DNA from 2 places in the Amycolatopsis mediterranei genome. Region 2 is predicted to be linked to the other one. Evidence: predicted binding sites of a transcription regulator. Region 2 holds the regulator's gene; the other holds the start of a gene.

Region 1 (14,652 bases), 830 kb from region 2:
GCTTCGCGACGAAGGCCTCATCGACCTGCGGCGACGCCGGGGCGCCGTCGTCATCGGCGGCGCGCCCTCCCGGGCGCGGCTGGCCGAACTGGCCGAGGACCTGGTCCGCGAGGCGAAGCGCGCGGGCGTCGGCCTGGACGAGCTCACCGGGGTGTTGAAGGAGAAGTACTCATGACCAAGCTGATCCGGGTCCTGCTCGCCACGGCCGTGCTGCCGGGCGCCGCGCTCGCCGTCGCGGGCGTGCTCGAGAACGCGTGGGCGCACCGGCTGCCCGACCCCGTCGCGACGCACTGGAGCAGCGCGCCGAACGGCCACAACTCGCTCGCCGCGTTCACCGGCATCAGCCTGGGGCTCGGCGCCGTCGCCATCCTGCTCCTGGCCACGTCGGCGGTCACCGCGCTGCGCCGCGGACGGCCGCTGCCGCGCCCGACCGTCGGGGTGGGGGCCGGGTTCGCCGCCCTGCCGGCCGCCGTCCTGCTCTCGGTGGTCGTGGCGAACCTCGACGCCCCGGACTGGCACGCGGCCCGCAGCGGCGTCGTCGTCGTGCCCTTCTTGCTGGGCGCGGCCGTCATCGGGGTGGTGGCGGCCCTCGTCGGCGCCCTGCCGGCGCCGCCGCCCGGGGAGACCCCGGGGCACCGGCCGACCGTCGGTCTCCGGCCCGGGGAGCGCGCGTTCTGGTCGGGCCGCGCGGTGAACCCGGCGATGCTCTGGGCGCTGGCGCTGATCCCGGTGGCGATCGCCCTCCTGCCCGCCGGGCTCCCGTGGCCCACCGGCGCGTGGATCGCGCTGGTCGGCTTGCTGGTGACGGCGCTGACCTACCGGCTGTCGGCGACGGTGGACGCCAAGGGCGTCACGGTCCGCTTCGGCCTCTTGGGCGTCCCCTGGCGGCACTGGGCACTGGCCGCCATCCGCGAAGCGACCACGCGCGAGCTCACGACGTTCGGCGACGGCGGGCTCGGTCTCCGCTTCAACCCGGTCACCGGCACGACGGCGTACAAGGTCCGCGGTGGCCCGGCGCTGGCGCTCACCCTCGAGAACGGCCGGACCGTGCTGGTGAGCGTGGACGACCCGGAGACGGGCGCCGGGCTGGTCAACGACCTGCTCGCGCAGCGGATCACCCGGATTGACTAGGTCGGCGGCGCGGCGGGTTCGGTAGAAACGAAGAAGTGGCGAAGAAAAGCGGTGGCGGTGGCTGCCTTGCGGTCGTGCTCGTGGTCGGGCTCCTGGCCTTCGGGTACTACAAGTGGCAGCACGGCTCGTCGTCGGCGCCACCGGAGGGCGTCGACACCGGGGGCGGCTCCGGCCGCTACGTCGCCCTCGGGGATTCGTACACGTCCTCGCCGCGGACCGGGCGCCAGGCGGGGACCCCGGCCGGCTGCGACCGCTCGGACGACAACTACCCGCACCTCGTCTCGGCGAAGCTGAAGCCGGCCCAGTTCGCCGACGTCAGCTGCAGCGGCGCGACGACGGATCACCTGAGCCAGGCGCAGAAGACGGGGAACGGGACGAACCCGCCGCAGCTGGACGCGGTGACGGCGGAGACGACGCTGGTGACACTGGGCATCGGCGGCAACGACATCGGCTTGATCGCCTTCGCGTCGAGCTGCGCGACGACGCACCAGAACTCCGCACCGTGCCGGGACCGCCTCACGGCCGGCGGCCACGACCAGCTGGCCGAGCGCATCGACGCGACGGCCCCGAAGGTCGGTGCGCTCCTCGACCGGATCCACGAGAAGGCCTCGAAGGCGAAGGTCGTGGTGGTCGGCTACCCGACGGTGCTCCCGGACGGCAACGGCTGCTGGCCGTCCCTGCCGTTCGGCGCGGGCGACATCGAGTACTTCCGCGGCACGCTGGGCAAGCTGAACAAGATGCTGGAGGACCAGGCGGACGCGCACCGGGCGGGCTACGCGGACACGGCCACCCCCGGCAAGGGCCACGACGTCTGCTCGGCGTCGGACACGCGCTGGGTGGAGGGCCTGCTGCCCGCCTCGCCGGCCATCCCGCTCCACCCGAACGCCCGGGGGGAGCAGGGCATGGCCGACGCGGTATTGGCGGTGCTCAAGCTGCCGTAGCGGCGCTGCGGCTCAGCGGCGGACCAGGGCCTGCGGCTTCCCCAGCACCGTTTTGCCGTCGAACTTCACCACGAGGTCGATCCGCGTGACGCCGTCGTCCTTGACGTCGGCGACCTTCCCGGTGATCTCCACCAGCGCGCCCTCGGGCGTGTTCGGCACGACCACCGGGCGGGTGAACCGGGCGCTGAAGTCGATCAGCCGGGCCGGGTCGCCGAGCCAGTCCGTGACCACCCGGCCCGCCACCGCCATCGTCAGCATCCCGTGCGCGATCACGTCCGGCAGGCCGACGTCCTTCGCGAACGCCTCGTTCCAGTGGATCGGGTTGAAGTCCAGCGCCGCCCCGGCGTAGCGCACCAGCTGCTCGCGGGTGATCCGGACCTCGAGGGCGGGCAGCTCGTCGCCGACCGTGACATGCGGGGCTCCGCCGCCCGGACCCCCGTCAGCTGTGTTCACGCGTTCTCCCCTCGGACCACCAGCTGCGCGCGGGTGGTGCAGACCTTCTGGCCGGCGGCGTCGGTGATTTCGGCGCGCAGGTTGATGAAGTCGTTGCCCGCGCGGACCATGATGGCGTCGATGTGGGTGGTCACCTCGAGCACGTCGCCGGCGAACACCGGGCGCATGTGGGTGAAGCCCTGGTCGCCGTGGACCATCCGCGAATAGTCGAGGCCGAGCTCGGGGTCGGTGACGATCGCGTTGATCGAGGCGAGGTTGATGATCGTGAGGAAGGTCGGCGGGGCGATCACGTCCGGGTGGCCGGCTTCGCGGGCCGCCTCCGGGTCGCGGTAGACCGGGTTCGCGTCGCCGATCGCGTCGGCGAACTCCCGGATCTTCTCCCGGCTCACTTCGTAGCTGGTCTGCGGCGGATAACTCCGCCCGGTGAACGACTGGTCCAAGGGCACGGCGACGAGGCTACCAACAGCGAGAAGCCGCCCGGAGCAACTCCGGGCGGCTTCTTCGAGCTGGTGTGAACGCGCTACGTCGTCAGCGAGTTTCCTTGTGCGTCCGGTGCGTACCGCAGTTCGGGCAGAACTTCTTCATCTCCAGGCGATCCGGGTTGTTGCGCCGGTTCTTCTTGGTGATGTAGTTGCGGTGCTTGCACTCTTCGCACGCCAGCGTGATCTTGGGTCGCACGTCGGTGGCAGCCACAGCGTTTCCTTCTCTCTCAGGTCCCGGGGGCCAGCCCCGTCGTTACCGCGTAGCGGTGGCCGGACTTGAACCGGCGACACAGCGATTATGAGCCGCTTGCTCTGCCAACTGAGCTACACCGCCCTAGCATGCCCACCCCGGGGGTCCAGGGGGCTTGCCCCCTGGCGGGGGTCTGGGGGCTCGGCCCCCAGAGGACACCGCGAAGCGAGCTAGGCCTGCGCTTTATGCAAGCATAGCTCGCCCACTCGCGGAGCCCCTTTACGGAATCGAACCGTAGACCTTCTCCTTACCATGGAGACGCTCTGCCGACTGAGCTAAAGGGGCCTGGCCTCTCGCGAGGACTTGGAAAGATTAGCAAGTCCTGTCGCCCCGTCGTGCAACCGGGGTCCCCTTAGCACAAAACCTCAGGTCAGGAGGGTCAACACGGTCTCGGAGTGGCGTCCCGGTGAGCGTGCGGTGCGGGCCTGCAGCCACGCCTCCAGCCGGTCTTCCGGTAGCGGCCGCGAGATCAGGTAACCCTGGGCGACGTCACACCCCATCGCCTCGAGCTGGTCGCGGGCCACGTCCTCCTCGACGCCCTCGGCCACCACCGTCAGCCCGAGCGAGTGGCCCAGCTCGACGATCGACCGCACCACCGCGAGGTCGCCGAGGTCGGTCCCCATGCCGAGGACGAAGCTCTTGTCGATCTTCACCTGGTCGACCGGCAGCTGCCGCAGGTACGCCAGCGACGAGTAGCCCGTCCCGAAGTCGTCCACCGCGAGGGTGATGCCCAGCGAGTGCAGCTCGCGCAGGATCGGCAGCGCCTTCTGCGGGTCGGACATCACGCCGGATTCGGTCAGCTCGAACGTCAGCAGCTCCGGCGGGATGCCGTAGTGCTCCAGCTCGCGGGCCACCTTGTTCGGGAAGTCCTCGTCGGCCAGGTTGCGCACCGACAGGTTGACCGCGACCGAGATCCGCAGGCCCTCGTCGAGCCACTTGCGACAGCGCTTCAGCGCCTCGCCGAGCACGAAACCCGTCAGGACGCCGATCAGGCCGGCCGCTTCGATGGCCGGGACGAACTCGTCCGGGCCGAGCCTGCCGAACTCCGGGTGCACCCAGCGGACCAGCGCTTCGACGCCCTGCACCTGGCGGTTCGGCAGGGTGATCTTCGGCTGGTAGTGGACGCTGACCTGGCCGTCCTCGAGGGACTGCCGGAACTGCGTCACCATCTGGAAGCGGCGCAGGAAGATCTGGCCCATGCTCGGCACGTAGCCGCGGACCTCTTCGCCGCCCTTGGTCGCGCGGACGGCGACGTCGGCGCGCTGCAGCAGGCCTTCGATGTCGACGACATCGCCGGGCTCTTCCGCGGACGTCGTCGCGTAGCCGATCATCGCGTTCGCCTCGACCGACAGCCGGTCGACCGGGTACGGCGCCGACAGCTCTTCGCGCAGCCGTTCCGCCGCCCGGTGGGCGTCCTCCGGCGGGAGGCCGACGAGCAGCGCGGCGAAGGACGCGCCTTCGAGCCGGGCGAGCGGGACGTCGGGGCCGAGCGCGTCGCGGATGCGGCGGCCGGCCGCGACGACCATCCGGTCGGCCCAGGCGTAGCCGAGCGCGTCGCTGACCGTCGAGAAGACGTCGAGGTCGATCCGCAGCACCACGGCGTTGGCGAAGTCCCGCAGCGGTTCCTTCGCCACCTGCCGGAAGCCCGGCCGGTTGAGGTGCCCGGTGAGCGGGTCGTGGTAGGCGTCGTGGCGCAGGGTCGCCAGCAGGCGCCGGTTGTCCAGCGACGTCGCGAGGTGGCTGGCCATGGTGCCGAGCAGCTGGACGTCGTACTTGCCGAACCCGCGCCAGCGGGACAGCCGGTCGTGCGCCTCGACGACGCCGAGCAGCCGGTTCGCGCTGCGCAGCGGGACGACGAGCGCCTCCTGCGCGCCGCGGTCGAGCAGCGCCGCGCGGACGTCGGGGTTGGCCTCGGTGATCCGGAAGTGCCGGACGTGCGCGCCGGGCAGCCGCAGCAGCGGGTCGTCGGCGGCGGGGTCGGCGGCCGGCAGGTCGTCGCCCGCGACCACGATCCGCATGGTGTCCTTCGGCTCGAGCCGGAGCCTCAGCACGACGCGGCCGGCGGCGAGCTGGTCCTTGATGCGCTCGGCGATCGTCGCCCACTCGCGGACGTCGACACCGCCGACGAGCTCGTCCGCGCGGCTGGCCGGGCGCGCCGCGGCCTGCTGGCCCGAGCGGGCCACCATGAGGCTGACGTCCGAGAGCGCCTCCATGTCCCGCTGCTCGCGCAGCAGGTCGGAGTACGCCCAGTACAGCGCGGTCAGGCCGAGGAAGACGGCGAGCACCAGCGGCCACGCCTGGGGCGTGCTGGAGATGACGAGGTAGCCGGAGAGGCCGACGGAGGCGTTGACGAAGCCGACGACCAGGATCCGCCCGGTGAGCCGGACGGCGGTGCTGACCCGCATGCGGCGCCGCAGCACGCGGACCGCGGCCAGGGCGAGCAGCGTGCTCACCAGCGGCGCGGTCAGGGTGCCGGCCAGCGCGGCGAGCCACGGGATCTTGTCGGCCGTCCCGGCGCCGACGAGGTACTTCACCAGCCCGGCGACCGCGAAGGCGCCGGTGATCTCGAGCAGGAACGCGCCCGCGTTGTAGAGGACGCGCCCGGCGACCTTGCGGGCGAGCAGCGTGCCGATGCCGGCGATCAGGTGCGCGACCAGCACGACCTCGAACGGCGCGATGAAGAACCCGATGACGAGCGGGATCTCGGTGAAGGAGATCGTCCACGAGATGCCGCTGCGGACGTCGACGTTGATGCCGAGCTGTTCGGCGAGCAGGAAGGCGACCGCGAGCACGGGCCCGATCCACAGCAGCCGGTCGTCCCAGTGGAACGGCAGCCACGAACCGACCGCGAAGGCGGCGACGAGCCCGAGGCTCAGGACGGCGAAGGTGTAGACGCGGAACCGGCGCTCGTCGGTACGGGCTTCGGCGGAGACGGGTGGTGTCCCGGAAGCGGCTCCCGGCCCGGGCTGCGCCTGCGCGACGGCGTCGCCGTGGGCGTTGGTGTCCGGCATCCGACCTTCCCTCCCGGCTTGTCCACCGGTGCTGATCCGTGACTTCGGGTGTGGACAGGGGCCATACCGTACCCCGTAGGGCGTACCCGCGTCCCTTTCGAGACAGTAGGAGATCACCCCAGGGTTAACAATGCCTCGAACGCGCTGACCTGCGTGGACCAAGGGGTGAAACGGCAGGTGTCGTAACCGGGCCGGTTCTCTTCGCACGCGCGGCCGGGTAGCGCTTCAATGGGGCTCATGCACAGCGATGTGATTGCCACCGAGCACGCGGCGCGGCTCGCGGCGGTGGACTCCCTCCTCCCCGGATCTTCTCCCTTCGAAGCAGCGGAAAACGCGGTGGTCCTGGAGGTCGCGACGGGCGGCTCGGCGGCGTCCGGCCTCGCGTCCCGCGTCCAGGTCGACCGCGACGCCCCGAACGCGCCGTGGCGCGCGCTGACCGAGCACCGCCTCGACCTCCAGCTGGCCGGCCCGCAGCCGGCGGCCGTGCTTGATGCCCTCCTCACCCGATGGGATGAACATCTGCGCGCGGTCGCCGAGCCGGGTGACACCGAGACGGCGGCGATCGTGCCGCGGGCGAGCCGGGACGCCGCCGGCGCGCGCGAAATGCTGCACCACGGCTTCGCGCCGCTGCGGGTGGTCGCGGTCCGCCCCGCGCAGCGGCTGGTCCCGGCGACCCCGCTGGGGACGCCCGGGGTCAAGATCCGCCGCGCCGAGCCCGGCGACCTCGAGACGGCCGTGGCGCTCGGCATGGAACTGCACTCCTACGACGCCCAGTACGGCACGGTGAACTGGCGCACCGGCGTCGAGGAGATCCTGGCCAAGGACCTCGCCGAGCAGCTGAAGCGGCCGGAGCCGCCGTTGTGGATCGCCGAGCTGTACGGCCGTCCGCTCGGCATGGTGAGCGTCCAGCACCCGGGCGAAACCGGCTGGATCAGCGGCCGCGTCGCCGCTTCCCGGGTGGGCTACCTGTCGTCACTGGCCGTGGCGGAGGCCGCGCGGTCGTCCGGCGTCGGCACCGCGCTGGCGACGCACGCCCACCACGTCCTCGACGAGGAAGGCGCCGACGTCGTCCTGCTGCACCACGCCGCGGCGAACCCGCTGTCGACGCCGTTCTGGTACGCGCAGGGGTACCGCCCGCTGTGGACGTACTGGCAGCGTCGACCGGCTGTTCGGTGAACCACTGGTGGATTACCCCGGGTGCGCTGGGCTTATAGGCTGAACCCCGCCGCCAGCGAGGGGAGCCTCAAGTGACCGACCAGCGGGATTCCGCGCCGAGAGCGCCGGAAGGTGTCGATACCGAGAAGCCGTCCGCGGCCCGGATCTACGACTGGTACCTGGGCGGTACCCAGAACTGGGCCGTGGACCGCGAGTTCGGCAGGCGCATGGAGCAGCAGTGGCCGCTGGTGCGCCCGGGGTCGAAGCAGAACCGCGAGTTCATGAACCGCGCGGTGCGGGCGGCGCTGCGGGCCGGGATCCGGCAGTTCATCGACCTCGGGTCGGGGGTGCCGACGGCCGGGAACGTGCACGAGGTCGTCGAGGCGGAGCTGCCCGAGGACCACGACGCGAAGGTGGTCTACGTCGACTACGAGCCGGTCGCCGCCGCCCACGCGACGCTGATCCTCGAGGAGGAATTCGCGACCGACTGGGCCGGCATCGTCCAGGCCGACATGCGGGACGCGAAGTCGGTGCTGCGCGCCTCGGAAACGCAGCGCCTCATCGACTTCTCCCAGCCCGTCTGCCTGATCATGGCGGCGGTGCTGCACTTCGTCGGGCCCGACGACGATCCGGACGGGCTGCTGGCGGCGTACCGGGACGCCCTCGCGCCCGGCAGCTGGCTGGCGATTTCGCAGATGAGCGAGGGCGACGGCGACGGCCCGTACCTGGACGGGCTGCGCTGGTTCGTCGAGCAGTACCGGAAGACGAGCAACCCGGTCTGGCTGCGCAACCGCGAAGAAATCGAGCCGCTCTTCGGGGACTGGCCGCTCCTGGAGCCGGGCATCGTGCACCTGCCGGACTGGCGGCCGGACCGGAAAATCAACGCGCTGGAGGCGGAGGCCCGCCCGTTCGCGTGGTGCGCCGTCGCGGAGAAGCCCGCCTGACCTGCGGTTTCCCTGATCGCTGTCGGCGAACGCACCATCGGAAACAAACACACCCATCGGAGAGTTGAGCTAGGCAGACTCAACTACCCGAGGAGTGCACATGTCCGACACCCGCCTCCTGCCCGTGCTCCCGCTCGATGACGACGTCGTGCTGCCGGGCATGGTCGTCCCGCTCGACCTGACCGACACCGAGACGCGGGCCGCGGTGGAGTCCGCCCAGGCCAAGACGCCGAGCCAGGCGTCCTTCCCCGGTATCCGCTCTTCCGCGGCGACCAAGGCCGAAGTCCTGATCGTCCCGCGCGTCCACGGCGAGTACGCCGAGTTCGGCACCGTCGCGACGGTCGAGCGCATCGGCCGCGTGCCCGGCGGCAAGGCCGCCGTCCTGCTGCGCGGCACGGCCCGCGCGCTCGTCGGCCGGATCGCCGACGGCCCCGGCGCGGCCCGCTGGGTGCACGCCGAGGACGCCCCCGAAACCACGAACGACCGGACCGCGCAGCTCGCGGCCGAGTACAAGGCCGTCGTCATCTCGATCCTCCAGCAGCGCGGCGGCTGGCAGCTGATCGACGCCGTCCAGCAGGTCGAAGACGCCTCCGCGATCGCCGACCTGTCCGGCAACGCGCCGTACCTGTCCACCGAGCAGAAGCTCGAGCTGCTGTCTACTTTGGACGTCGCGGCCCGCCTGGAGAAGTCCCTCGAGTGGAGCAAGGAGTACCTGGCCGAGCTCGAGGTGACCGACACGATCCGCAAGGACGTCGCCGAGGGCATGGAGAAGCAACAGAAGGAGTTCCTGCTGCGCCGCCAGCTCGAGGCGATCCGCAAGGAGCTCGGCGAGCTCGACGGCACCGCGCAGGACGACGACTACCGCGCCCGCGTCGAGGCCGCCGAACTGCCCGACGCCGTCAAGAAGGCCGCACTGGCCGAAGTGGACAAGCTGGACCGCACGTCCGAGCAATCCCCCGAAGGCGGCTGGATCCGCACCTGGCTGGACACCGTCCTGGAGCTGCCCTGGAACGAGCGCACCGAGGACAGCTACGACATCGCGGCCGCGCGGGCCGTCTTGGACGCCGACCACGCCGGTCTCGACGACGTCAAGGAACGCATCATCGAGTACTTGGCCGTGCGCAAGCGTCGTGCCGAGTCGGGTCTCGGCCCGGTCGGTGGCCGGCGTTCGGGTGCGGTGCTCGCCCTCGCGGGCCCTCCCGGGGTCGGCAAGACGTCGCTGGGTGAGTCCGTCGCGAAGGCCATGGGCCGGAAGTTCGTCCGGGTGGCGCTGGGCGGCATCCGCGACGAGGCGGAGATCCGCGGCCACCGCCGCACCTACGTCGGCGCGCTGCCCGGCCGGATCGTCCGCGCCATCAAGGAAGCCGGCTCGATGAACCCGGTGGTGCTGCTCGACGAGATCGACAAGGTCGGCGCCGATTACCGCGGCGACCCGACCGCGGCGCTGCTCGAAGTGCTGGACCCGGAGCAGAACCACACGTTCCGCGACCACTACCTCGAGGTCGAGCTGGACCTGTCCGACGTCGTGTTCCTGGCGACGGCCAACGCGCTGGAGACCATCCCCGGCCCGCTGCTGGACCGCATGGAGCTCGTCACGCTGGACGGCTACACCGAGCACGAGAAGGTCACCATCGCCCGCGACCACCTGCTCCCGCGGGAGCTGGAGCGCGCCGGGCTGAGCACTTCGGACGTGGTTTTGACGGACGCGGCGTTCAGCCGGATCGCCGCCGAGTACACCCGCGAGGCGGGCGTGCGCGACGCGAACCGGACCATCGCGAAGGTGCTGCGGAAGATCGCGACCAAGGTCGCGTTGGACGAGGTCTCGCTGCCGCTGACCGTGGACGCTCCGTCCCTGGAGACCTACCTCGGCCGCCCGCGGCACATCCCCGAGTCGTCGCTCCCGGCGTCGACGCAGCGCACGGCGACCCCGGGCGTGGCGACGGGCTTGGCGGTGACGGGTGCCGGTGGTGACGTCCTGTACATCGAGGCGTCGCTGGCGGACCAGGAGTCCGGCGCGTCCGGGCTGCAGCTGACCGGCCAGCTCGGTGACGTGATGAAGGAGTCGGTGCAGATCGCGCTGTCCTACCTCAGGTCGCACGGCGCGGAGCTGGAGCTGCCGGTGGGCGACCTGAAGAACCGCGGCATCCACGTCCACGTCCCGGCGGGCGCGGTCCCGAAGGACGGCCCTTCGGCCGGTGTCACCATGACGACGGCGCTCGCGTCGCTGCTCTCGGGCCGCGTGGTCCGGGCGGACGTCGCGATGACCGGCGAGGTGTCCCTGACCGGCCGGGTCCTGCCGATCGGCGGCGTCAAGCAGAAGCTGCTGGCGGCCCACCGGGCGGGGATGAAGACGGTGATCATCCCCCAGCGCAACGAGCCGGACCTGGACGACGTCCCGGCCGAGGTGCTGGCCCAGCTGGACGTCCACGCGGTGGCCAACGTCCGCGAGGTCCTCGACCTCGCCCTGACCCCGGCTTCGACGCCGGTTTCCCAGGCGGCGTAACCCCGAGCGCCGCCCCCGGACGGCCGGTTTCCCTCTCCCCAAGGGAAACCGGCCGTTCTCTTCGGTGGTCAGAGCCGCTGGGCGGCGACCAGGTAGCCGGTGCCCAGCCAGCGCTTCGCCCCGCGCGCGATCGTCGTTTCCGGACGCTCCCGCCACGAGCGGTCCCGGCGGCGGACCAGCCGGTCGACCGGCGGCACCCACGCGGTGACGTCGTAGGCGATGACCGCCCCCGGCTGCAGACCGGCGCGCCACAGCAATTCCCGCAGGCGCCGCGGGGTCAGCGCGACGATCCCGGTGCGGCGGGCACCGTGCCGTCTCGACGGCGGGACGCCGACAACGCGCTCCAGCGCCCCGAGCGTGCGGCGGGCGGGCCAGAAGACGCCCCATTCGAAGAGCCGGTACGGGCTCTTCGGGTTGAGCATCGTCGTCACGACGAGCCCGCCGGGCCGGGTGACCCGGGCGACTTCGTGCAGCGCCTGCGCGGCGTCGGCGTACTCGAGGACGCCCATCGCGAGGACGACATCGAACTCCCGGTCGCCGAACGGCATCTCTTGGATGTCGCCCACGGCGAGCTTGACGCCGGCATCGGCGTCGACGCGCGCCGCAACGGCATCGATCATGGCCGGCGACTGGTCGCACGCGGTGATGCGGAAGTCGCCGGGCCGGGTGTCGAGCAGGTGCCGCACCATCATCCCGGGCCCGCAGCCGACGTCGAGCAGGTCGCCACCGGGGCAGCCGGCCAGGACCTGATCGATGGCGTAGCGCCGCGAATGGTGGTAGCGCGCGGTGGGTCCCCATCCGGCGTGGTCGTCCGCGTAGCCGGCGACGAGCGCGGGTTCGGCGTACTGCACCCGCACCAGCTCCTCGCGAACCGGTCGCGACGTCACGGGAATGGACATGTGTTCCTCCAGCGGCTCGGTGGAATTTCCGGCACCCCCATGCCGGGTCGAGTCGCTCAAGAAATGCGTTACGATGTTTTCTGAAACAGGTCGAAAGGCGGAGCGACCCTTCGCCCGAATCGGCGAGCAGAGTCCGCCGACCTGCGGATTCACCGGATAATACGCCCGATATCGCCCATCCGGCACATAGCTGACCACCAGGTCTTATACGGCGTCCAGCGCACGGGAATCAATTCCCGGTCACCTCGAAATACCGAGGTGACCACGTCCGGAGGTCAGGGGACGGAGCACTTGGCGGGGATTGGGGGGATCGACCCCCGAAAGGCACAACGAAAGAGAGCTCTGCCTGCGATTTCCGCAGACAGAGCTCTCTGACGAACGAACGTGGCGGGTGAGGGATTCGAACCCCCGTAGGCGTAAGCCAACTGGTTTACAGCGTGTCCACGGACGCTCTGTACATCGGGCAAGCCCCCCGCTTCGAGATCTCGCTCAAGTCAGGCGGTGGCGGTCAGGTGGGTTTGCGGACGAGTCCGGTGTAGGCGGCGATGGCGAGGGTGGCCAGGCCCCAGAGGAGGGCTTGGAGTACCCAGAGGGCGGCGGTGAAGGTTTGTCCCCAGCCGGTGGTGGTGTCGAGGTCGCAGTGGGTGCGGATGCCGGTGGTGCCGAGGGGAGTCCGCGGTCGATGCCGAGGCCGATGAGTTCGACGGGTGAGCAAGGTGTGCCAGGGGCGTTGGGATTTGCGGTGGCGGGTGGGACGCGTTCGGCGGCGTGGTGGCCGGGGTGGGTGGTGACCTGTCCGGCAAGCAGGCTGAGTCCGGCGGCGAGGGTGAGTATGACGACGAGTGCGGCGACAAGGCGGTGGGCGCGGTAGCCGTAGCGGCCAAGCCAGCCCCATAGTCCGTGTCGCCATTGTGCGAGCCGGTTGCCCAGAGCCTCAGGGGTGCGGCGGCGGAGTTCGTCTTGTTGGGTGATGAGTACTTCGCGGGCGTTGTTGTCGTGGCCGGCGGCGCGTTCGGTGGCGGCGAGTTGCTGGAAGGGTTGGGGCCAGTAGGTGGGGGTGTGGTGGACCAGCAGGTGCAGCCATTGACGCCACGAGATCTCCCGCAGAGTCGAGTAGGTCAATCCGTGGACTGTGATGGTGCGGTCGCTGTAAGGACAGCCACGACGGCTTGTTCCATGTGGGCTGGCCGGGCACACGACCTCCGGCGGGAACAGCAACGCCCCGGTGATCTGCGCCTCCGGCAGTTCCAGGAGCGGACCTGAGCTGTTGTACAGCCTGAACGACCATAGGCTAGCTTGGCCGCCAATGTGGGCACCGGACAGCCGGAGCGCCCCAAGTTCACCGGCGCCGGTGATGGTGGCGGCGCGCATGAACAGCTCGCTATCGGCGCGGAGGCCGTCGGCGTTCAGCGCAGGGCCCGTGGTGTTTGTGATGGCAGCTTGATCGAGTTCGAATGCACCGCCAATGTGGGCACCGGACAGCCGGAGCGCCCCAAGTTCACCGGCGCCGGTGATGGTGGCGGCGCGCATGAACAGCTCGCTATCGGCGCGGAGGCCGTCGGCGTTCAGCGCAGGGCCCGTGGTGTTTGTGATGGCAGCTTGATCGAGTTCGAATGCACCGCCAATGTGGGCACCGAGCAGCCGGACCGCACCACGTGCTCCGGCACCGCTGAAGGTGACGCCCCCCATGAGCAGGTTATCGTCGGCGCGGAGGCCGTCGGCGTTCAGCGCAGGGCCGGCGGTGTTTGTGATGGTGGCTCGCTCTAATTCGAGTGGGCCGCCAATATGTGCACTGAGTAGCCGGAGTGCCCCAAGTTCACCGGCGCCGGTGATGGTAGCGCCCCGCAGGAACAGGCCGCCGTCGACGCGGAGGCCGTCGGCTGAAAGGTAAGCGAGCAGACTTCTGTTCAGCGACAGGTAGCGAAGGTGCGCCTGTTCGCAACGGATGCCGTCGGGGAGCGCACACCGGGACAGGTTCAGCCCAGTGACGGCGGTGACCTGAATAAGGTCAAGCTGTCCGACGACTCGCACGCCCTCTATCCGGACTCCGCGCGGGTCGAGGCCACCGCGCAGGCCGCGGAGCAGTTCGCGGATCAGATCGGCTCGCACCCGCAGGTCGGGGTCGTCGGTGACCGCCAGCTCCTCCACCGTCATCGTGATGGCGGGTTTGGCGACTTCCCCGCGGCGGGCGGTGTCGACCACCTGTTGCTCAAGCTCGGTCACATCGATCAGCATGGGTGGGGGCTTCGTCTCGTCCACCCCACCATAGTCGATGACGTGCTACGGAATGTGACATCTGATAACCCACCCCGTCGCGGTGGGCGGCCGGCTTGGACGGGGCCGCGTCCGAGCCGGCCGGACTTCAGGGATGAGAGCCGCCCCGTGCGTTACGCACGTCCGCCCCAATGGGCCCCATCGAGCCTGCTGGGGCTCGCTGTGACACCTCCGGGGTGTCGAGGCTGTCACACCTGTCACCCTGTCACTCCACCCCTTATGACCTGCGGGTTTGGGTGTGACAGATGGGTGACAACTTCGGTAAATTCTCTCTCCCCACTCTAATTCTATGTCTCTGTAGTCACAGGAAGAACGAAAGCGGCTGAAACACGGTTAGTGGCCACTACCGCGTGTTTCAGCCGCTTGTGCCCCGCGTGCCCTTCGCGTGCCCCGTTGCCGGGGAGTGCGCGGGGAACCACGGGGAACGGCAGGCCGTGCAGAGCGCTGACCGGGGAGCGAACGTTCCGCTGGTCGGCGGCGAGACGGGTTCGCACCTTTGCAAGGCGGTGATCGACCGCTGGCCAAGTAGTCAGCCCCGGCGCCTGCCCACGGATGGCCGCACACGGCTGCACACCACCGCATCCGGCCGCACACACGAAGAAGCCCCGC
Region 2 (14,652 bases):
CGCGCTGTCCGGCGGCGACCGCGGCACGCTCGCCCACGCCGTCACCCAGCGCGGCACGTGGGAGAATCACGACGTTCTCGTTTCCGGTTCGCCGCCGATGATCCAGGCGACCGTCGCCCAGCTCCTGGCCAGGGGAATCGATCTGGAACGAATATCCTACGACCCGTTCACCCTGGACTGAAGTTTGTCCGGAATGCGCTGAGAAACTCTCAGCATGCGGCGCGGAAGCGACGGCGGCTCGCTATCTTCGCCGATATGGAGATGACTATTCCGGTTGCGGACGGCACCATCGGCGGTTACCTGGCGGAGCCCGCGGGCGCGGGACCGCACCCGGGCGTGGTGCTCATCCACGACGCGTTCGGACTGAGCCAGGACACGAAGAACATCACCGACCGCTTCGCCCGCGAGGGATATCTCGCGCTCAGCCCGGACCTGTATTCGCGCGGCGGCATGTTCCGCTGCGTGCGGCGGGTGTTCTCGGACATGTTCGCCAACCGCGGCCGGGCGTTCGACGACATCGAAGCGTCCCGCGCGCTCCTGGCCGCGCGGCCGGACTGCTCGGGCCGCATCGGCATCGCCGGGTTCTGCATGGGCGGCGGCTTCGCGCTCGTCGCGGCGTCACGCGGCTTCGAAGCGTCCGCGCCGTACTACGGGCAGCTGCCGAAGAACCTGTCGGTGCTCGACGACGCCTGCCCGGTCGTCGCCAGCTTCGGCAAGAAGGACTTCGGGCTGCGCGGCGCCGCGGCGAAGCTCGAGACGGTGCTCACCGAGCGCGGCATCCCGCACGACGTCAAGGAGTACCCGGACGCCAGCCACGGGTTCGCCAACAAGATCGACACCGCGGCCCCGGTGAACCTGCTGCTCAAGGTCGTCGGCTTCACCTACCACCACGAAGCGGCCGAAGACGCGTGGAGCCGAGTGACGTCTTTCTTCGGCGAACACCTGCAGCAGCCGTCCCGACCTTCGCACTGATCCGACCGGAGCAGCGGTTTCGTCGAACGGCGGTAGTTCGTTGACCGTTGTGCCCGAATCGACTTATGGTCTAGACCACGTCTTCCACGGACGTGCTCGTTCGTCCTCCCCTCCGGAACAACGCTGTTCCCCCTCGAGGAGCCGAAATGACCTGGAACAGAAAGCTCTTCGCGGCCGCGGCCGGCGCCCTGCTCGCGCCGGTGCTGGTCGTCGTCCTCCCCGCCACTTCGGCGAGCGCCCACGGTTACGTGTCCGACCCGCCCAGCCGGCAGGCCAACTGCGCGGCCGGGAAGGTCTCCGGCTGCGGCCAGATCGTCTACGAACCGCAGAGCGTCGAAGGCCCGAAGGGGCTGCGCAGCTGCAACGGCGGGTTGTCGCAGTTCGCCGAGCTGACCGACGAGTCGAAGCCGTGGCCGGCCAAGTCGGTGGGCAGCACGGTGACGTTCAACTGGGTGTTCACCGCCCGGCACTCGACGTCGAACTACGAGTACTACGTCGGCGGCACCCGGGTCGCGGTGTTCGACGGCCACAACCAGCAGCCGCCGTCGACGTTGTCGCACACGGTGAACCTGGCCGGCTATTCGGGCCGGATCAAGGTGCTGGCCATCTGGAACATCGCGGACACGGCCAACGCGTTCTACAGCTGCGTCGACCTCCAGGTCGGTGGCGGCGGCACTCCGCCGCCGACGACCACGCCGCCCCCGACCACGACGGCCCCGCCGCCCACCACGACGACCACCACTCCGCCCACGGGTGGCACCTGGGCAGCGGGCACGGCGTACAAGGCGGGCGACGTCGTGACGTACGGCGGCGCGAGCTACCGGTGCCTCCAGCCGCACACGGCGATCGCGGGCTGGGAGCCACCGAACACCCCGGCGCTGTGGCAGCGCCTGTGAGAGTGGTCCTGGCCGTCGTCGCGCTGCTCCTGACAAGCTGCGCGACGACGGCCCCTCCGCAGCACAACGCGGCGGACGTGATGTTCCTGCAGATGCTGATTCCCCAGAACCAGCACGGGATCGAGATCGTCCGGCTGGCTTCGGGCCGCCCGGTCCCGGCGGGTTTGAAGGAGCTGGCGGCGGCGATCGAGGTGACGCAGCAGACCGAGGTCGACGACATGCGGCACTGGCTCCACGACTGGAACCAGCCGGAGACGGTGGCCCCGCAAGCTCACGCCGGCCACGGCGGCATGAAGACGGCGGCGCCGGACCTGGTGGGAGCGCTCCGGTCGGCCCCGGACACCGAATTCACCCGCCGGTTCCTGGATGTCCTGACCGGACAGCAGCAGGGAGCGGTCGAGCTGGCCCAGACGGAGAACGGGCCAGGCGGCGGGGTGAACGCCCAGGCACGGGACTTGGCCCGGCGGGTGATCGAGTCCCGGACGGCCGAGGTGAAGCAGTTGCTGAACGTCAAGACGTGATCCTGCGGCGCGGCCGGGCGCTCCAGCCGCGCAAACCTGCCTGAGCAGCCCCCGTTTTCGACGCTACCGGCAAGCACCGACAGTTTCCCGTCCCGGAGACGCATGAGCCGGAAGCTGCCCACAACCCCCATGTGCGCAAAGGCCTCCCCGGTCGCCCGGGGAGGCCTTCGTCGCTTCGGGGATCAGCGGCGCTTGGGCCGCCAGACCACCAATGCCGTCTGCTGGTTGAGCGGCACCAGATCCCGCCGGTAGGACGCGTGCGCCGCCGCCGTCGCCTGTTCCGCCGCCACGTACGCCGCGGTCAGCTCCTCCGTCAGCTCGGTGATCCGGGCGCGAAGCGCGTCGACCTGGTTCTCCAGCTCGATGATGCGCTTGATGCCCGCCAGGTTGACGCCGTCCTCCTGCGACAGGCGCTGGACTTCGCGCAGCAGCGCGATGTCCCGCATCGAGTAGCGCCGCCCGCCGCCGGGGGTGCGACCGGGTGACACCAGGCCCTGCCGGTCGTACGTGCGCAACGTCTGCGCGTGCATCCCGGCGAGCTGGGCCGCCACCGAGATGACGAACACCGGGGTCTCCTCGTCGCCTTCCTGGGGAATCCCGCCGAACACCACTCTCACCTACCTTGCAGCAGCTCGGTGATCTCGGGCCGGGGGTCGTGCCCGGCCATCGCCTCGGCGTACGCCTGCAGTGCCTCGCGCGCCTTGTCGTCCAGTTTGGCGGGAATCGCCGCCTGGAGGGTGACGAGCAGGTCACCTTGCGAACCGTCGCGCTTGGCGATGCCCTTGCCGCGCACGCGCAGCACCCGTCCGCTCGCGGTGCCCGGCGGCACCTTGAGCGAGACCTTGGCTTCCAGTGTCGGCACCGTGATCGTGGTGCCGAGAGTCAGCTCCGTGAAGTCGACCGGCACGGTGATCGTCAGGTCGAGCCCCTTGCGCCCGAACAGCGGGTGCGGAGCCACGTGCACCCGGACGTACAGGTCGCCCGCCTGCGCACCGCCCCGGCCCGGCTCGCCCTGGGCGGCCAGCCGGATGCGCTGGTCGTCGTCGACGCCCGGCGGGATCCGGACGGTCAGCGTGCGGGTCCGCGTGCTGATGCCTTCGCCGCCGCACTCGGGGCACGGGTCGTCGATGATCGTCCCGCGGCCACGGCAGTCGCGGCACGGCTCCGAGAACGCGAACGCGCCCTGGCTGCGGCTGACCAGCCCCGACCCGGAACAGGTCGGGCAGGTCCGCGGCGTGGTGCCCGGACGGGCCCCGTTGCCGCTGCACGTCGCACAGGTCGCCGGGCTCGACAGCCGCAGCGGCAGGGTCGCGCCCTTGACCGCCTCGGTGAAGTCGATCCGGACGTCCGTCTCGACGTCGGCGCCGCGCTGCGGCCGGTTCGCCGTTGCGCCCGTCGCGGTCCGGCCACGGCCGAAGATCCCGCCGAGGATGTCACCGAGGCCGCCGAAGCCGCCCTGCTGACCCGCGCCGGCGCCGGCCTGGCCGAAGATGTCGCCCATGTCGAAGCTGCCGCCACCGCCGCCACCGGGGAAGTTGAAGCCACCCCCGCCGCCGAACAGGCGCCGCGCCTCGTCGTACTCCTTGCGCTTGCTCGCGTCGGAGAGCACGCCGTAGGCCTCGGAGACCGCCTTGAACTTCTGCTCCGCCTGCGCGTTGCCGGCGTTCGCGTCCGGGTGGTTCTCCTTGGCCAGCTTCCGGTAGGCCTTCTTGATTTCGTCCGCGGTGGCGTCGGAGGAGACGCCCAGTTCACGGTAGAAGTCCTTACCGATCCATTCCCGTGCACTCATCGGGCGTCTCCTCCTCCCACTTGAACCGGATAGTGCTTACTGCTGCTGTTCATCGACCCCGCCGCCGAGTGGCAGCTCGCCACCCACGGACGGGTCCCCCGGGGCCGCACCGGGCTCGTGGTCGGTCACGCCGACCAGCGCCGCCCGCAGTACGCGGTCCCCGAAGCGGTACCCGCGGCGCATGACCACGGTGACCGTCGGGCCCGCCACGTCCGGCGAGGTGCTGTGCTGCACGGCCTCGTGCACGCTCGGGTCGAAGGGCTCGCCCTCGGAACCGAACGATTCGAGGCCCGCGCGCTGCAGGCCGCTGATCAGCTTGTCGCCGACGGCCTTGAACGCGCCGGTGAGGTCACCGTGCTGCTCGGCCCGCTCGAGGTCGTCGAGCAGCGGCAGCAGGTCGTTCACCACCGTCGCCTTCGCGCCGATCACGACCGCCTCGCGGTCACGCTCGACCCGCTTGCGGTAGTTGGCGTATTCGGCCTGCAGGCGCTGGAGGTCGGCGGTGCGCTCGGACAGCTCCTTCTCCACGTCGGAGACGACCGACACCGCGTCGTCCATGATCGTGTCGCCGAGCGAGGGGCCCGCGTGCTCCACGGGCGCTTCCTCCGGCTCCGGCGCGGCGTGGGCCGGACCGGGCGGGCGGACCTGCCCGGTCTGGGGATCCACCCGACGCCGGTCCCGCACGACCACCGGCTCCTCGGGGCCTCGGCCCTGGTTCTCGGATTCGTCGTAGCTGTGGGTCACTTCTTCTCGTCCTCTTCGACGATCTCGGCGTCCACCACGTCATCGGCCTTGGCCTGGCCGCCGGCCGCACCGGCGTCGCCTGCCGCACCCGCACCCGCGCCACCGGCCGCACCGGCCGCCGCGTCGGCGTTCGCGTTGGCGTACAGGGCGGTGCCCAGCTCCTGCGAAGCGGTGTTCAGCTTCTCGATCGCCTCGCGGATCTTGGTCGAGTCCGTGCCCTTCAGCGACTCGTTGGCCTCGTCGATCGCGGACTTGACCTTGCCCTTGAGGTCCTCGGGCAGCTTGTCGTCGTTGTCCTTGACGAACTTCTCGGTCTGGTAGACCAGCGTCTCCGCCTGGTTGCGGGTCTCCGCTTCCTCGCGGCGCTTCTTGTCTTCCTCGGCGTGGGCCTCGGCGTCCTTGACCATGCGCTCGATGTCGTCCTTCGGCAGCGCGGAGCCACCGGTGATCGTCATCGACTGTTCCTTGTTCGTGCCCAGGTCCTTCGCGGTCACGTGCACGATGCCGTTGGCGTCGATGTCGAAGGTGACCTCGATCTGCGGCACGCCACGCGGGGCCGGCGGGAGACCGGTCAGCTCGAACATGCCGAGCTTCTTGTTGTGCGCGGCGATCTCGCGCTCACCCTGGAACACCTGGATCTGCACCGACGGCTGGTTGTCGTCCGCGGTGGAGAAGATCTCCGAGCGCTTGGTCGGGATCGTGGTGTTGCGCTCGATGAGCTTGGTGAAGACGCCACCCTTGGTCTCGATGCCGAGCGACAGCGGCGTGACGTCCAGCAGCAGGACGTCCTTGACCTCGCCCTTCAGCACACCGGCCTGCAGCGCCGCGCCGACCGCGACGACCTCGTCCGGGTTCACGCCCTTGTTCGGCTCGCGGCCGCCGGTCAGCTCCTTGACCAGGTCCGACACGGCCGGCATGCGGGTGGAACCACCGACGAGCACGACGTGGTCGATGTCGCCGACGGCGATGCCCGCGTCGCGGATCACGTTGTTGAACGGGTTCCGGGTGCGCTCGAGCAGGTCCGCGGTGATCTTCTGGAACTCGGCGCGCGAGAGCGTCTCGTCGAGGAACAGCGGGTTCTTGTCCGCGTCCACGGTGATGTACGGCAGGTTGATGCTGGCCGAGTTCGAGCTGGACAGCTCGATCTTCGCCTTCTCCGCCGCCTCGCGGATGCGCTGCAGCGCCATCTTGTCCTTGGTCAGGTCGATGCCGTTCGTGGCCTTGAACTTGTCGACCAGCCACTTGACGATGCGCTCGTCCCAGTCGTCACCACCGAGGTGGTTGTCACCGGAGGTGGCGCGGACCTCGACGACGCCCTCGCCGATCTCCAGCAGCGAGACGTCGAAGGTGCCACCACCGAGGTCGAAGACCAGGATGGTCTGTTCCTTCTCGCCCTTGTCCAGGCCGTACGCCAGCGCGGCGGCGGTCGGCTCGTTGACGATGCGGAGCACGTTCAGGCCGGCGATCTGGCCGGCTTCCTTCGTGGCCTGCCGCTGGGCGTCCTCGAAGTACGCCGGGACGGTGATGACCGCGTCGGTGATCGTCTCGCCCAGGTACGCCTCGGCGTCGCGCTTCAGCTTCATCAGCACGCGCGCGCTGATTTCCTGGGAGGTGTAGTTCTTCCCGTCGATCTCGGTCTTCCAGTCGGTGCCGATGTGCCGCTTCACGGACCGGATCGTCCGGTCGACGTTCGTGACGGCCTGGTTCTTCGCCGGCTGGCCGGTCAGCACTTCGCCGTTCTTGGCGAAGGCGACGATCGAAGGGGTGGTACGGGAGCCTTCCGAGTTGGCGATGACCGTCGGCTCGCCGCCCTCAAGGACGGCGACGACCGAGTTGGTCGTGCCGAGGTCGATGCCGACCGCTCGCGCCATGGTGCTTCCTCCTGTTTACGGCTGCTATGTTCGTGACCTGCACGTTCGTCCTCGCCTTGAGCGAGTCCCTGGCAAGTTTTATCCGGCCTTCGCGCACTCCGTCAACCCGGACTTGAGTCGACTGCGCTCAACCTCTGCACCCAGCCTAACGAGGCGGTCCGGGTTCTTGTTCCCGGGTCCGGCACCCGATCGTGCCGAGATCGGCTGTGACGCCGCTCACCCGTCGGTCCGGCTCACCGGAACCGGCCCGCGACCAGGGCCGAAGCGGACTCACCGGCAGACCGCCCCGCGATCGGGGACGACCCCGCTCACCAGCTACGCCACCTCGGCCACCTGGCGCACGTCCATGATCTGTCCCTCCCCTGCACGCCGGCCTTCGGCGTGCTTCCTTCCTAACAGCGACCCCCGACAGTTCAGGAGCGGCGGCCGGACCAGGAGGAGAATAAGAAATCCGGTTTTCCTTGCTGCACAAGGACTTCTGCCGGAGTACCGACCCAAGAAGTCACTCGATAGTGGGAATCCGCGGAGACCGGCACCCCCTGCGCCGGTGTCTCCGCGGATTCCCCGCGCGCGAAGCCCACGACGCCGAACGTCGCGATGGCTCCCAGCAGCGCGGCCACGAGGACGCGTCGTTCGATCCTGCCCATCGGAAAATGCCCCCGTAGTAAGAAAAGCCAGAGATATGAGAAAGGTCAGGCCGCGCGGACCGAGACGCTGCCGCTTTCGGTCGTCAGATCCAGCACGTGCTGGGCGGACCGGTCGGTCGGGACGCCGAACTCGCGGTGCCCGCTGTCGCTGTTGCCCTCGACGCGGTACGGCCCGCCCGGCACGGCCAGCTCGATGCTGCCGCTGTCGGCCTGCACCTTCACGTCGTTCGCCTGGGCCAGCGTGAAGTCGACGCTGCCGCTGGAGGCCGTCACGTCGACGGGGCCGCGCACGTCGCGGCCGGTGATGCTGCCGGAGTCGCTCCGCAGCTGGACCTCGCCGACGTTCCGCAGCTCGATCGAGCCGCTGTCCAGCCGCAGCTTCACCGCGCCGGAGACGTCCTCGACGCGGGCGTGGCCGGAATCGGCGTTCACGTCCACACTCGACACCCCGGCGATGTCCAGCCCCCCGGAGTCGACGGTCCCCGTGACGGGCACGCCGCGCGGCACGACGACCTCGAAGTCCACCGAGCAGTTCGCGCCGCAGTCGCCGAGCACCAGCTGGTCGCCGTCGACGCGGTAGAAGGGGCCGGTCGGCTTGCTCCGCCAGCGGTAGTTGACCTCTTCGTGCACCGTCGACGGCCCCGAGCCGGTGCGGATCTTCACCGATCCCGCGTCGCCTTCCAGCTTCACGCTGCGGATGGTCTGCGAAACGGTCCCCGTGTTCCCGAAGTCCGAACCCCAGCCCCACCCGAACGCGGTCGCCAGGCCGACGCCGATCAGGACGATGCCTCCCAGAGCCAGAAGCGGGCGCGCCATGGTCGTTGGTCCCCTCAGTGTTTGTTTCCTCTGCGTGAGAAACGTTAGGACGGGGTGCTCGGGCCGTACATGGGGGTAACCCCCCGAAAGACCCTGAGATCCCGCCCTGAGACGCAGGAGCGGCACTCGGGGCCTAACCTGGCGAAGTCTCCAGTTCCATGATCAGGAGGATCCATGCCGCAAGCACCCGGCCCGTACGAATCCCTGCCCGACGTGCCGTCCTTCACCCTCCGCAGCAACGACGTCGCCGACGGCGAAACCCTGGCCACGCCCCACTTGTCCGGCATCTTCGGCGCCGGCGGCGAGGACCGTTCGCCGCACCTGGCGTGGGAAGGCTTCCCGGCGGAGACGAAGAGCTTCGCGATCACCTGCTACGACCCGGACGCCCCGACCGGCAGCGGGTTCTGGCACTGGGCGGTGTTCAACGTCCCGGCTTCGGTGACGGAGCTGGCGTCCGGCGCGGGAGACGGCTCGGGCCTGCCGGAAGGCGCGGTCACGCTGAAGGGCGACGGCGGGGTCAAGCAGTTCCTCGGCGCGGCGCCCCCGCCCGGGCACGGCCCGCACCGCTACTACTTCGCGGTGCACGCCCTCGATCTGGACAAGCTGGACGTCCCGGAGGACGCCACGCCCGCGTTCCTCGGCTTCAACATGTTCGGGCACACGCTGGCCCGCGCGGTGATCACGCCGGTCTACGAGAACAAGGGCTGAGTTTCCCGGGCCCGGCTCTGTTGCGGAGCGGCAACGGTGCCGGGCCCGTTTTTGTCGGACCCCGTTGACACACTGCGGTCATGCCACCACCGATAGCGACACCCCGGTCGAGAGCGCTGGGGTTCGGACTGCGGAAAGCGCGGAAGGCGCGCGGGTACGGGCTGCGCGAGCTGGCCCGCGCCACCGGCGTGCACGCGGCCGAGCTGTCCAACTGGGAGCTCGGCCTGCGGGTGCCCCGGATCGAGGAGGTCGCGCTCCTGCTCGGGCAGCTGCGGGTGCTCGGCGAGGAGCGCGACCGGCTGTTCGAGCTGGCCCGCACCGCACGCGAGCCGAACTGGGCCGAGAAGGAGATGCCGGACGCGCCCGCGATCCTCACGACGCTGGCCGAGTATGAGCGCACCGCGGCGGCGATCTTCAGCTGGCAGCCGATGCTCGTGCACGGCCTGCTGCAGACGCCGGATTACGCGCGGGCGATCCTCTCCTACGGCGGCTCTCCCGCGCAGCTGGTCGAGCAGCGGCTGCGGGTGCGCATGGTCCGGCAGGCGGCCATGCGCGAGCACCGCGCGCCGGAATGCTCGTTCCTGCTCGGCGAAGTCGCGCTCCGGCAGCAGGTCGGTGGGACGGAGATCCTGACCGATCAGCTCCGCTACCTCGCCGGCCTCCCGCGCCGGTTTGCGGTGCGGGTCGTGCCGTCCGGTGGCGATTTCCACCCTGGCCTCAACGGTTCCTTCGCCGTACTCGAGTACTCGGACCTGCCCTCCATCGTCTTCTTGGACCAGCATCGCGGGAGCGCCTACCTCTACGATGAGGATCAGGTGGCGGACTACAAGTCGGCCGCGAAGACCGTGACATCCCTCGCCTTGGACGTGGACGAATCCCGCGCGTTCATCGAGGGGGTGATCGCCGAACTGGAGGCCTGACGTGACCTGGCGGAAGTCGACCTACAGCGGCCAAGAGGCCGATTGCGTCGAAGTGGCGCTCGCTCAGGTGGTGCGGATCCGCGACACGAAGGACCGCCCGGGCGGAACCCTCGAAATCACCACCCGATCGTGGGACGCCCTCCTCACCGACCTGCGTTAGCGACGAAGTTCGCCGAGTTCGGTCCTTCGCGCTCGAGGTAGTGGCCCCGGGTGTGCTCGGCGAAGCCGAACTGCCGGTACAGCCCGTGCGCGTCGGCGGTGTGGAGCATCCAGCGGAACTGCGCGCCGGGACCGTTGTCGATCATCTCCCGCACGATCTCCTTGCCGAGACCGCTGCCGCGCGCGGAGTCGACGACGAAGACGTCGGCGAGGTAAGCGGACGAGACGCCGTCGGAGAAGGCGCGGGCGAACCCGACCTGCCCACTGCCGCGGTAGGCGCCGACCACCCGCCACGAGCCGTCGATCGCGGCTTCGACCTGCTCACGCGTGCGCCAGCGGCCCCAGTACGCCTCGGTGGAGAGGAACTTCCACACCACGTCGAGGTCCAGCCGCGCGCGGTCGTCGTCGAGTTCGTATTCACCGAAGGTCCGCATGATCCGAAACTAGGACAGCCGTCAACGCGGTTTCAGCAGGTAGTCCACCACCGGGCGCAGTTCCTCCGCCGACGGCGGCCCGTCGTCGATCAGGCCCTGGATGAGCAGCCCGTCGATGCCCGCGAGGAAGACCCGGAACGCCACTTCGTCGTCGTGGCGGACCATCGACGTCAGGACGTCCAGCCAGCGCCGCGCGGCCGGCCGCAGCTCCGGCTTCCGCGCGGCCAGCAGGTACAGCTCGTACTCCGCCATCGTGCGTCCACGCCGTGGCCCCAGCGCCTCGGCGAGCAGGACCGCGACCTCCTCGGCACCGCGAGACCCGCGAGACCGCGCCCGGTCGATCATCCAATAGACCTCGGTCGCCATGTCGCGGGCGCACGAGATGAGCGTCGCGATCAGGAGGTCGTCCAGCGACGAGAAGTGGTAGGTGGTGGACGTCGTCGGCACGCCGGCCTCGGCCGCGACCGTCCGGTGGGTGACGCCCGCCACGCCGTCGCGCTCGATGATCCGCAGCGTGGCCGCGATGAGTTCGGTGCGCCGCTTCTCGCCGCGCGCCTTACGGCCGTCGACTTGGAGCTTCACCATGGGGTGAAAACTACCTGAACGATCGTCCCGAAACAAAGAGCGACGTACACCACATCGGTGGGACTTACGGCCACTCAACGGGTTACTCATCAGTAAGGACGGTTAGTCTCCCGGCACCACCACAGTTTTTCCCGGACGAAAGGCACCCGAACGATGGGCGCTCTGCAACTGACGCTCGGCGGAATCTCCGTCGTGCTCGGCCTCGTCGCCTGGGGCATGTTCGCCGCGACCATCGCCCGGTTCGTACGGGTGATCCGCCTCGGCCAGCCCGACTCGACGCGCAACGGGCCGTTCATGCCGCGCATGAAGACGCTGATCAAGGAGTTCGCCGCGCACACGCGGATGAACCGCAAGCGCAGCGTCGGTCCGGCCCACTGGCTGGTGATGTGGGGCTTCCTGCTCGGCTCGCTCGCCCTGTTCGAGGCCTACGGCGAGGTCTTCGTCCCGACGTGGGGCTGGCCGATCCTCGACGACTTCCCGCCGTTCCAGCTGCTCATGGAGCTGCTCGGGCTCGGGACGATCGTCGGCATCCTCGTCCTGATGGCGATCCGGCAACGCAACCACCCGCGCCGCGCCGACCGCCAGTCGCGCTTCGCCGGTTCCAACTTCAAGTGGGCGTACTTCATCGAGGCCGTCGTCCTCATCGAGGGCATCGGCATCATCGGCGTCCGGGCCGCGAAGTCCGCGCTGAACACGCACGAGGGGCCGCTGTGGGCGTCCTTCGTCTCGAACCCGATCGGCCAGCTGCTGCCGGCCAGCCCGAACCTGGTGACGATCTTCGCGTTCGTCAAGCTGATGAGCGCCACGGTCTGGCTGATCGTCGTCGCGCGCACGATGACCATGGGCATCGCCTGGCACCGCTTCAGCGCCTTCTTCAACATCTACTTCAAGCGCGAGGCCGACGGCGGCGTCGCCCTCGGCGCGCTCAAGCCGATGATGAGCGGCGGCAAGGTCCTCGACCTCGAGGAAGCCGACCCCGACGAGGACACCTTCGGCGTCGGCAAGATCGAAGACTTCAGCTGGAAGGGCTGGCTGGACTTCTCGACGTGCACCGAGTGCGGCCGCTGCCAGGAGCAGTGCCCCGCGTGGAACACCGGCAAGCCGCTGTCGCCCAAGCTGGTCATCACGCAGCTGCGTGACCACGCCTACGCGAAGGCGCCGTACCTGCTGGCCGGCGGCAAGCGCGACATGGCGGGCGACGAGGTCGGCCTGTCCGGGGACAACATGTACGCGGGCATCGACGTCCTCGCGATCGCGGAGTCGCAGAAGGCCCTGATCGGCGACGACGGCGGCGTCATCGACCCGGACGTCCTGTGGTCCTGCACCAGCTGCGGCGCCTGCGTCGAGCAGTGCCCGGTCGACATCGAGCACGTCGACCACATCGTCGACATGCGCCGCTACCAGGTGATGATCGAGTCGTCGTTCCCCAGCGAGCTGAACGGCATGTTCAAGAACCTGGAGAACAAGGGCAACCCGTGGGGCCAGAACGCCAAGGACCGGCTGGCCTGGACCGAGGACCTCGACTTCGAGGTGCCGGTGTTCGACGGCGACCTGGGCGACGCCGAGTACCTGTTCTGGGTCGGCTGCGCCGGCGCGTTCGAGGACCGCGCGAAGAAGACGACGCGCGCGGTCGCCGAGCTGCTGCACATGGCCGGCGTCAAGTACACCGTGCTCGGCTCGGAGGAGTCGTGCACCGGTGACCCGGCCCGCCGCGCCGGCAACGAGTTCCTGTTCCAGATGCTCGCCCAGCAGAACGTCGAGGTGCTGAACTCGGTGTTCGAGGGCCGCGAGCGCAAGGCCCGCAAGGTCGTCGTGACCTGCGCGCACTGCTTCAACACCCTCGCCAACGAGTACCCGGAGCTGGGCGGCCAGTTCGACGTCGTGCACCACACGCAGCTGCTGAACCGCCTGGTGCGGGAGAAGCAGCTGGTGCCGGTGGCGCCGGTCGCCGAGGACGTCACCTACCACGACCCGTGCTACCTCGGCCGCCACAACAAGGTGTACGAGGCGCCGCGCGAGCTGGTCGGCGCGACCGGTGCGCAGCTGCGCGAGATGCCGCGGCACGGCGACAAGTCGATGTGCTGCGGTGCGGGCGGCGCGCGGATGTGGATGGAAGAGAAGATCGGCAAGCGGATCAACATCGAGCGCGTCGACGAGGCGCTCGGCACCGCGCCGTCGAAGATCGCCACCGGCTGCCCGTTCTGCAAGGTGATGCTGAACGACGGCCTCACGGCCCGGCAGGCCGACGGCACCGCGAGTGAGAAGGTCGAGATCGTCGACGTCGCGCAGATGCTGCTGGAGTCGGTCAAGCGCAAGCCGGAACCGAAGCCGATCGCGCTCGGAGCGCCGTCACTCGCGGAGGAGTGACACATTTCCCGAGAACGCACGGCCCCGGTCAGCACTCCTGACCGGGGCCGTTTTCGTGATCGGGAAGATTGGTGATCTCGTAGCCATTCCACTACCCGTTGTCACACCTTTGTCCTGTCCTTCAGGCTCGCTAGCTGGGACTTCGTGAAAGTAATCGTTTTCTTGAAAGATGTTCATGATAATCACCGAAATGGCCCATCAGGTTGAGGAGAAACGACGGCCTGAACCCTGGACAAGCGGCGTATCCTGGCCTTTCCTCGCCGCCGCCGTTGCCAGCGAGGGCACTATTGTCGATCACGGAATCAGGGGGCGGCACGGATGGCCGAGGACCGGCGGACCACTACGACCGGCCGACACGCACTCCACCCCATCCCGGACGAAATCCGGCTCGCCCAGGACTACGTACCCACGCAGCGCACCCTCGTGCGGCCGTACGTCCTCACGCGCGGCCGGACGCAGTCCCGGCGGCACCTCGCGATCGAAGCGATGGTCTCGACGCGGGCCGAGGCGCACTGGGACGGCGCCCGGGTGACCGGCGAGATCCGCTCGGTGCGCTCGCTGTGCCTGCACCCGCGTTCGGTGGCCGAGGTCGCGGCCACGCTGAGCGTGCCGCTCGGCGTCGTGCGCGTCCTGCTCGACGACATGGCCGAACAGGGCCTGGTGACCATCCACGACAGCCGGACCAACGCCGACGGCCGGCCGGCGATGGCGCTCATGGAACGCGTTCTGCACGGCCTGCGCCGCCTCTGAGCACTACGCTCACCAGGGTGAGCGAGGAAGAATCCGGGAACTCCGGCGGCGAAAGCACCCTGACCGTCCTGCTCGCCGGCGGGGTGAACCTGGCGATCGCCATCATGAAGCTGATCGCGGGCATCATCACCGGCTCGGGCGCCATGCTGTCCGAAGCGGCGCACTCGGTGGCCGACACGATCACCGAGGTCCTGCTGCTGACCGCGCTGAAGCGCTCCGAGCGCCCGGCCGACCGCGTGCACCCCTTCGGCTACGGCAAGGAGCGGTACTTCTGGTCGCTGCTCGCGGCCGTCTCGATCTTCGCCTCGGGCGCGATGTTCGCGCTCTACGAGGGCGTTTCGACGCTGCTCGGGCACGGCGAGTCGCAGAGCACGTCGGTGCTCAGCTACATCGTCCTGGCCGTGGCGTTCCTGCTCGAGGGCACGTCGTGGCTGCAGGCGGTGCGCCAGGTCCTCCGGGAGTCGAAGGCCGAG

What was found. The regulator HspR, encoded in region 2, represses chaperone genes until heat shock. The targets are predictions, from matches to a motif close to ANNTTGAGTNNNNNNNACTCAANNT.
Region 1: a site for HspR is predicted at 8,429-8,453, ahead of lon (endopeptidase La). Genes of this name have one in related genera too.

What each region holds. Positions count from the first base shown of each region.
Region 1 covers NZ_CP100416.1:576,557-591,208, reverse strand. The annotation lists gene ISP_RS03040 (GntR family transcriptional regulator) at 1-175, shown strand, start outside; gene ISP_RS03035 (hypothetical protein) at 172-1,131, shown strand; gene ISP_RS03030 (SGNH/GDSL hydrolase family protein) at 1,167-2,072, shown strand; gene ISP_RS03025 (MaoC family dehydratase) at 2,085-2,525, opposite strand; gene ISP_RS03020 (MaoC family dehydratase N-terminal domain-containing protein) at 2,522-2,971, opposite strand; gene rpmG (50S ribosomal protein L33) at 3,054-3,218, opposite strand; tRNA gene ISP_RS03010 (tRNA-Met) at 3,269-3,341, opposite strand; tRNA gene ISP_RS03005 (tRNA-Thr) at 3,470-3,542, opposite strand; gene ISP_RS03000 (putative bifunctional diguanylate cyclase/phosphodiesterase) at 3,623-6,268, opposite strand; gene ISP_RS02995 (GNAT family N-acetyltransferase) at 6,497-7,444, shown strand; gene ISP_RS02990 (SAM-dependent methyltransferase) at 7,516-8,367, shown strand; gene lon (endopeptidase La) at 8,468-10,870, shown strand; gene ISP_RS02980 (class I SAM-dependent methyltransferase) at 10,939-11,769, opposite strand; gene ISP_RS02975 (hypothetical protein) at 12,259-14,028, opposite strand.
Region 2 covers NZ_CP100416.1:10,356,046-10,370,697, forward strand. The annotation lists gene ISP_RS46905 (globin domain-containing protein) at 1-181, shown strand, start outside; gene ISP_RS46910 (dienelactone hydrolase family protein) at 256-972, shown strand; gene ISP_RS46915 (lytic polysaccharide monooxygenase) at 1,119-1,868, shown strand; gene ISP_RS46920 (DUF305 domain-containing protein) at 1,865-2,389, shown strand; gene ISP_RS46925 (heat shock protein transcriptional repressor HspR) at 2,572-2,997, opposite strand; gene dnaJ (molecular chaperone DnaJ) at 3,003-4,178, opposite strand; gene grpE (nucleotide exchange factor GrpE) at 4,215-4,922, opposite strand; gene dnaK (molecular chaperone DnaK) at 4,919-6,793, opposite strand; gene ISP_RS46945 (DUF4097 family beta strand repeat-containing protein) at 7,486-8,256, opposite strand; gene ISP_RS46950 (YbhB/YbcL family Raf kinase inhibitor-like protein) at 8,431-8,964, shown strand; gene ISP_RS46955 (helix-turn-helix domain-containing protein) at 9,045-9,884, shown strand; gene ISP_RS46960 (DUF397 domain-containing protein) at 9,886-10,044, shown strand; gene ISP_RS46965 (GNAT family N-acetyltransferase) at 10,028-10,477, opposite strand; gene ISP_RS46970 (TetR/AcrR family transcriptional regulator) at 10,499-11,059, opposite strand; gene ISP_RS46975 ((Fe-S)-binding protein) at 11,216-13,429, shown strand; gene ISP_RS46980 (DUF742 domain-containing protein) at 13,748-14,179, shown strand; gene ISP_RS46985 (cation diffusion facilitator family transporter) at 14,197-14,652, shown strand, end outside.